Regions from separate parts of the Pseudomonas sp. LS.1a genome, predicted to be linked through region 2. Evidence: riboswitches for the same ligand, from Rfam matches in the RefSeq annotation. Region 2 holds a riboswitch; the other holds the start of a gene.
What was found. Region 2 has a riboswitch for cobalamin ahead of cobW (cobalamin biosynthesis protein CobW). Riboswitches for the same ligand answer to the same signal wherever they lie in the genome.
Positions count from the first base shown of each region.

Region 1: linked by a shared signal. The riboswitch ahead of MKK04_RS09545 (ABC transporter substrate-binding protein) and the one ahead of cobW (cobalamin biosynthesis protein CobW) in region 2 are both predicted to bind cobalamin.

Region 1 is NZ_CP092827.1:2,076,093-2,080,034, forward strand. It holds gene MKK04_RS09535 (ABC transporter ATP-binding protein) at 1-370, opposite strand, end outside; gene MKK04_RS09540 (FecCD family ABC transporter permease) at 367-1,380, opposite strand; gene MKK04_RS09545 (ABC transporter substrate-binding protein) at 1,380-2,390, opposite strand; cobalamin riboswitch at 2,502-2,698, opposite strand; gene MKK04_RS09550 (DUF1624 domain-containing protein) at 2,727-3,893, opposite strand.
Region 2 is NZ_CP092827.1:3,228,277-3,232,218, forward strand. It holds gene cobN (cobaltochelatase subunit CobN) at 1-1,104, opposite strand, end outside; gene cobW (cobalamin biosynthesis protein CobW) at 1,108-2,175, opposite strand; cobalamin riboswitch at 2,276-2,488, opposite strand; gene MKK04_RS14830 (branched-chain amino acid aminotransferase) at 2,678-3,697, shown strand; gene MKK04_RS14835 (multidrug/biocide efflux PACE transporter) at 3,916-3,942, opposite strand, start outside.

The DNA of each region.
Region 1 (3,942 bases), 1.2 Mb from region 2:
CTTCCCGGGAGAACGGCGCCAGCGCCGACAGCCAAGGGGTGCGGCCCAAGGCAACGGCGTCGAACACGCTGATCGCATCGAGGGTATCGGCCTGCTGTTCGACCAGCGCCAAGGCCTGGGCGACGCGGCGGCGGGGCAATTGTGCCAGCGGCTCGCCCAGCAGCTGCACGCAGCCGCTGCCTGGCTTGCGCAGCCCGGCCAGCACCTTCAGTAGCGAAGACTTGCCGGAGCCGTTGGGGCCGACGATGCCGAGGGTTTCACCGGCGACAACGCTTAGTTCGATATCGCTGAGCACGCTATTGCCGGCCAGTTGCAGCCCCAGGCTCTGGCAACTCAAGGGGGCCATCGGTACAGCCGTCATGACCGTCATGGGCGCCCCCGGCGGCTGACCAGGATCAGCGCGAAGACCGGTGCGCCGAGCAGCGCGGTGACCACGCCAACGGGGATCACCTGGCCAGGAATCAAGGTGCGCGACAGGATGTCGGCAGCAATCAGAAACAGTGCCCCGCCCAGGGCACTGGCAGGCAGCAGGCGGCTGTGCCCGGGGCCAAGCAGCAGGCGCAGGGCATGGGGAATCACCAGCCCGACAAAACCGATGGCGCCGACGATGGACACCATCACGGCGGTCACCAGTGCCGCGCAGCTGATCAACAGCAACTGGGTACGCCGTACCGGGATGCCCAGCGACGCCGCCGAGTCGGCACCGAAGGTGAAGGCATCCAGCGCACGGCGATACCACAGGCACACCACCAGCCCGAACAGCGCCACTGGCACGGCCAGCCACACCGAAGGCCAACGCACGCCACTGAGGTTGCCCAGCAGCCAGAACAGGATGCCGCGCGCCTGCTCGGCGGTGGCCGACTTGGTGATGAGGAAGGCGGTGAGGGCGTTGAACAGTTGCGAGCCGGCGATCCCGGCGAGGATCACCTGGGCGTTGTTGCTGCCCGGGCCGGCTGCGCGGGCCAGCACCAGCACCAGGGCGAATGCTGCCAGGGCGCCGATGAAAGCGCCGCCGGACATGCTCAGCGCCAGGCTGCCCAGGCCCAGCAGGCCGACCAGCACCGCACCGGTCGAGGCGCCGGCAGACAACCCCAGCAGGTAAGGCTCGGCCAACGGGTTGCGCAACAATGCCTGGAGGATCACGCCGCAGATGGCCAGGCCGGCGCCGCAGGCCGCAGCGACCAGGGTGCGGGTCAGGCGGTAGTTCCAGATGATGCCGGCGTCGATCGGGTCGACCGGGTAGCCGGCCTGCCACAGGTGGTTGGCCAGCACCTGGCCGACCACGCCGGGTGACAGGTTGGTTTCGCCGATGGCGGTGCCGGCCAGCAAGGCCGCCAACAGGGCGACCAGGGCAACGGCGATCGGTAACAGGCGCATCATCACTGGGCTGCTTTGCCGCTGGTGAAGGCGGCGGCCAGCGTCTGCAGGCCGCTGAACAAGCGAATGCCGGCCTGCATGGCGTCGGCGTCGAGGATGATGATGCGGTCGTGTTTCACCGCGTCCATGTTGCGCGTTACCGGGTCGCTGCGCAGGTATGCCAGCTTCTTCTGATAGTCGTCGGCGGGGTAGCGGCGGCGGTCCATGCGGGCGATGATCAGCCAGGTGGGGTTGGCCTTGGCCAGGGTTTCCCAGCCAACGGTCGGCCACTCTTCGCTGGACTCGACCACGTTGCGCACGCCGAGGGTGCGCAGCATGAAATCGGCGACCCCCTGGCGGCCTGCTACGTAGGGGTCGATGTGCAGGTCGGCGCTGGAGAACCAGAACAATGCCGAGGTGGTGGACAGATCCTTGCCGGCCAGTTGCGCCTTGGCGCTGTCCAGGCGGTTTCTGAGCTCGGCATTCAGGGCTGTGCCACGGTCCTGCACGTCGAAGATTTCCGCCAGCTGGCTGACGCTCTTGTAGATGCTTTCGACCTGGAACGCCTGCAGGCGGGTGCCGTCGGCGCCCACCAGGTTGTCCTTGCCTTCGCAGTCCGACGGCAGCAGGTAGGTGGGGATACTCAGTTCATCGAACTGCTCACGGGTGCCGACCGCCCCCTGGGCACCGACCATCCATTCGAACTGCACCGTCACCAGTTGCGGGCGCTTGCCCACTACTGCCTCGAAGCTGGGCTCGTTGTCGGCCAGGCGCGGCACCTTGTCGTTCTGTACCTGGTACTCGGGCAGCACGTTGTTGAACCACAGCGAGGTGGCCGCCAGTTTGTCACCCAGCCCCAGCGCGTAGAGCATCTCGGTACCGGCCTGGCCAATGGTGACCGCGCGCTCCGGCGCCTGGGCGAAGGTTTGCGGTTTGCCGCAGTTGTCGACCGTCAGCGGGTAGTGGGTGGCAGCAGCCTGGGCCAGGCCGGTGAGGCCGAGGCTGGCGAGCAGGGTGGCAAAACGGGGCAGCATGCTGGGCGATCTCCTATCGGACAGTTCGGGTGAGGAACGCACGGACAGGCATCGTCGAGCCCCCGCTGGCGGCAGGGGCAACACTGATAGCCAATCCCGGACACCCCGCCGGTTGGTGAATGTAGGCCGGCAGGTCTCCTGACTGGTGCGTCATGGCCTGGCTCCGCCTTCCCGGGTTGGTGGCCCAGTGGCATCGATGGAGCAGGCTCGGCACCTACAGTTGCGGGGGCAGTTCCGTTTGGCCCGAATTGGCGGGCCTGGGATTCCCTATTGATTCCGTGGTGGAAACCGGCGGCCGGCATGGTAGACCATCGCGCCGCCGGGTGAAAACGCTTTTCAGAAGTACTTCAGCCAGGTGATGTCGCGCCGCCGCGCCTTCAGGCGGGCGAACCAGCGTACCGGCAGGTACAGCGAAACCGCCAGCAGCACCGCCCCCAGCCACACCGCGGCGATGCCGTCGAAGCCGAAGTAGTCGCCATGGTTGCGGCCGAACAGCGCCACGCTGGCCAGGTACAGCAGCTTCAGCACATACAGGTGCAGCAGGTAGAAGAACATGGGGGCTGCACCGAACACCGCCAGGGCGCTGATCCAGCGGGCCTGGCCGGCGCGTTCGAAAGCGCGCAGCAACAGCAGGCCACAGCCCAGGGTCAGGGCCAGGAACAGCAGCGACGGTGGGTACTTGGTGATGTTGAAGAAGCTCATCAGGGTTTGCGTGAGGGTTGGGTAAGCGCTCCACGGCGCCTCGCCGTAGCCGTTGAGCAGGCGCAGCACGACAAAGCCCGGCAGCGCGATCAACCCGGCCAGCAGCAGGCGATGCTGGCGCTGGCCGGCCTCGCTGCCACGGGCGAACCACGGGCCAAGGCCGTAGCCCAGGGCGATGACACCGATCCACGGCAGCACCGGGTAGGAGGTGCGCAGGCGCAGGCTTTCGGAGAACTCAAGCCAGCCCCGGTCATGCAGGATTGCCCATGGCACGTGCAGGGCGGATTCGGCGCCAAAGTGCAGGCCATCGAGCAGGTTGTGGCCGGCGATGATGATTGCGCCCAAGGCGATCAGGGCGGCACGTGGCAACCAGACCAGCAGCGACAGGGCGATCATGCTGACGCCGATGGCCCAGATTACCTGCAGGTAGATGACGCTGGGCGGCAGCTGGAAGGTCCAGGCGAAGTTGACCAGGGTGAATTCCAGCACCACCAGGAACAGCCCGCGCTTGAACAGGAACGCCGAGACATCGCCGCGGCCCTGGTGTTTCTCGCCGTACAGCCAGGCTGACAGGCCGGTCAGCATGACGAACACCGGCGCGCACAGGTGGGCCAGGGTGCGGCTGAGGAACAGCGAGGGCTCGGTGGTATCGATGGCCATCGGGTCGCTGACCTGGCGGTGCAGGAAGAAGGGTTCGCGGACGTGGTCCAGGAGCATGAACAGGATCACCAGACCGCGCAGGGCATCGATGCTCTGCAGGCGCTGGGTGAGCAGGGTGGGGGTGGCACTGGCGCTTGTCATGAAAGTTCGCTGGTAGGAATGGATGTCAAATGAAATGTTATCTTATAAC
Region 2 (3,942 bases):
CTCGACCCAGCGACGGGCCAGCTCGGCGACAAAGTCCATGCGTTCGGGGTGAGCGCGGTAGCAGACCACGTCGGACTGGCTGCGCTCGCTGCGCCAGGCCATGTCCTTGAAGCTGATCGGGCGGGTGATGATGCGCCCGTCCAGTTCGGGCAAGGCAATGTGCATGGCCAGGTCACGCGCCCCCAGGCCCTGCTCGCTGGCCTCCCAGCCGGGCTGGTTGTCTTGCGCGCAGATGGCCTGCAGCACCGGAATGTCGCGACGGAACGGGCGCAGGTTGGGGCGTTCGGGGCTGGACAGGGCAAAGCCGGTGGTGTTGACCAGCACCTCGGCACCCACCTCGTCCAGCCAGCCTTCGACCTGCTCCAGGCAGGCACTTTCCTTGAGGCTGGCCACGGCGATCGGCAACGGGTTGAGCCCGGCGGCCTGCAGGCGCTGGCAGAACACGTCGATGAACGCGGTGTTGGCCGCCTGCAAGTGCGAGCGATAGAACAGCAGCGGCGCCACCGGTTGCTCGGGGTGCCACTGCGGGTACCAGTCCTCCAGCGTGGCGCTGCCCTTGGCCGGGTGATACACGGCGGTGCGCGGCAAAGGCTGCGGCTCGTCCCAGGCATAGTCGCGGCCCAGCCACTGGCTGGCCAGACAATTGAACAGGTTGATGGCGTTGGCCTTGCCGCCCTGGCGCAGGTAATGCCAGAGGCGCTCGGCCTGCTCGCCGCTGACGCTGCCCAGGCTGGTCAGCTCCGGGTCCGGGCGGTCGTCGCCCGGTACCAGGATCAGTTGCACGCCACGGCCGGCCAGCTCGACCAGCTGCTCGACGCCATAGCGCCAGTAGCCGACGCCACCGTGCAGCGACACCAGGATGACCTTGGCATGGCGCAGTACCTGGTCGACGTACAGGTCGACCGAGGCATGGTTCTGTACCTGCATCGGGTTGGCCAGGCGCAGGCTGGGGTAATCCTCGGGCAATTGCTCGGCAGTATCGGCGAGCAATGCCAGGTGCGAATCGCCGCTGCAGAGAATCACCAGCTCGGCGGGTGTCTGGCCGAGGTCGGCAATGCTGTCATCCGGCACGAAGCCGCCGGGCTGGGTCCGCAGCAGGTGCACGGGTCAGGCGCCCAGGGCCTGGCGCAGGCGCGCTTCCAGCTGGACAGCGTCGAGGTCCTGGCCGATCAGCACCAGGCGAGTGATGCGCGGCTCGTCGGCGCGCCAGGCGCGGTCGAAGTGCTTGTCGAAACGGGTGCCCACGCCTTGCACCAGCAGGCGCATCGGCTTGCCCGGGATGGCAGCGAAACCTTTGGCGCGCAGGATGCCGAACTCCACTACCAGCTGGGTCAGAGCGTCGAGCAGCAGGCTTTCGTCAGCTTCGGGCAGGTCGATGGAGATCGAATCGAAGGCGTCGTGGTCATGATCGTCATGGTCATCGTCGTCATGGTGCGAATCGTGGTGGGTACGGCGGCCATCGATGTGCGCCTCGGATTCGGCGCCTACGCCCAACAGCACTTCCAGCGGCAGCTTGCCGCTGCTGGCCTCGATCACCTTGACTGCCGGCGGCAGTTCTTCGGCCACTTCGGCGCGGACCTTGGCCAGGCCTTCGGCGTCGATCAGGTCGGCCTTGTTCAGCACCACCAGGTCAGCGCTGGCCAGCTGGTCGGCGAACAGTTCGTGCAGCGGCGATTCGTGGTCCAGGTTAGGGTCGAGCTTGCGCTGGGCATCGACCTGGTCCGGGTAGGCGGCGAAGGTGCCGGCTGCCACGGCCGGGCTGTCGACCACCGTGATCACCGCGTCGACGGTGCAGGCATTGCGGATTTCAGGCCACTGGAAGGCTTGTACCAGCGGTTTGGGCAGGGCCAGGCCGCTGGTTTCGATGAGGATATGGTCCAGGTCGCCACGGCGTGCCACCAGCTCGCGCATCACCGGGAAGAACTCTTCCTGCACGGTGCAGCACAGGCAGCCGTTGGCCAGCTCGTAGACGCGACCGCTGGCTTCTTCCTCGGTGCAACCGATGCTGCACTGCTTGAGGATTTCGCCGTCGATGCCCAGTTCGCCGAACTCGTTGACGATCACCGCAATGCGGCGGCCCTGGGCGTTGTCGAGCATGTGGCGCAGCAAGGTAGTCTTGCCCGAGCCGAGGAAGCCGGTGACGATGGTGACGGGGAGCTTGGCCAGTGTTTTCATGTCGCATTGCCCTTGGCAGATTGGCGCGGGCATGCAGGACGACAGCCGCAGGCCAGGCCGGCCGGGCTTGTTCGCCACCGGATCACCCCGCCCGGTTGAAAGTCGAAAACGTGACGAGGCAGGTCTCCTGGCTCGCACCGTTCCATGTGCCCGCTGGTGCAGCAGGCTGGCGGGATGACGCCTTCCCGCGCGCGGGCGCAGTGGCTGTGTCGATCCGTTGTCGGTGCTTACAGTTGCGGGGGCAGCCGCGGCTTGTACCGCGTTCCCGTCTTAGCTTCGGCCTGGCCGAAGAACCTCGAACTGGCAAGGCTACGCAGTGGCTGGCGGGTGGTCAACCATTGCTGCTGGTGCTTGCCTCGATATGTTCAGCGCCTGGAAGACCTCCGCCGGCAGGAGTTTCGTGACTGGCCGTTCCCGATCCGCCACGGATGTATTATGGTGGCGTGGTGCGCATATAACAGCAGCCCGAGCGATCGGGCACTTGCAAGACAATGAGGGTGTCATGAGCAACGAAAGCATTAATTGGGACAAGCTGGGTTTCGACTACATCAAGACCGACAAACGCTACCTGTCCGTATGGCGCAATGGCGAGTGGGACAAGGGCACCCTGACCGAAGACAACGTACTGCACATCAGTGAAGGCTCCACCGCCCTGCACTATGGCCAGCAGTGCTTCGAGGGCCTGAAGGCCTACCGTTGCAAGGACGGTTCGATCAACCTGTTCCGCCCGGACCAGAACGCTGCCCGCATGCAGCGCAGCTGCGCCCGCCTGCTGATGCCGCAGGTGCCGACCGATGTGTTCATCGAGGCATGCAAGCAAGTGGTCAAGGCCAACGAGAAGTTCGTGCCACCGCACGGCAAAGGCGCCCTCTACCTGCGTCCGTTCGTGATCGGCACCGGTGACAACATTGGCGTGCGCACCGCCCCCGAGTTCATCTTCTCGATCTTCGCCATCCCGGTTGGCTCGTACTTCAAGGGCGGCATGAAGCCGCACAACTTCCAGATCTCCAGCTTCGACCGCGCCGCCCCGCAAGGCACCGGTGCGGCCAAGGTCGGTGGCAACTACGCGGCCAGCCTGCAGCCGGGCGCTGAAGCGAAGAAAGCCAACTTCGCCGACGCCATCTACCTCGACCCGCTGACCCACACCAAGATCGAGGAAGTCGGTTCGGCAAACTTCTTCGGCATCACCGCCAACAACGAGTTCGTCACCCCGAAATCGGCCTCGGTGCTGCCAGGCATCACCCGCCTGTCGCTGATGGAACTGGCGCAATCGCGCCTGGGCCTGACCGTGATCGAAGGCGATGTGGAAATCAACAAGCTGGACCGTTTCGTCGAAGCCGGCGCCTGCGGTACCGCTGCGGTGATCACCCCGATCGGCGGCATCGAGTACAACGGCAAGTTGCACGTGTTCCACGACCTGGAAAAGGTCGGCCCGGTTACCCAGAAGCTCTACAACGAGCTGACCGGTATCCAGAGCGGTGATGTGGAAGCACCGGCAGGCTGGATCGTCAAGGTCGCCTGAGGCGCTTTAGCGGTTTGAAAAACGGGGCATGCCAGCAATGGCATGCCCCGTTTTTCATTGGTTGACGCGGGCACCATTGTGGGAGCGGCCTTGTGTCGCGAAAGGGCCGCAAAGCGGCCCTCGGAATTCAGCGCAGTTGCATAAATTTCTGGGGCTGCTCTGCAGCCCTTTCGCGACACAAGGCCGCTCCCACAATGGGGCCTGCATCGGCAAAACATTTATGCAAGGCGGCGCTGCATCAACAG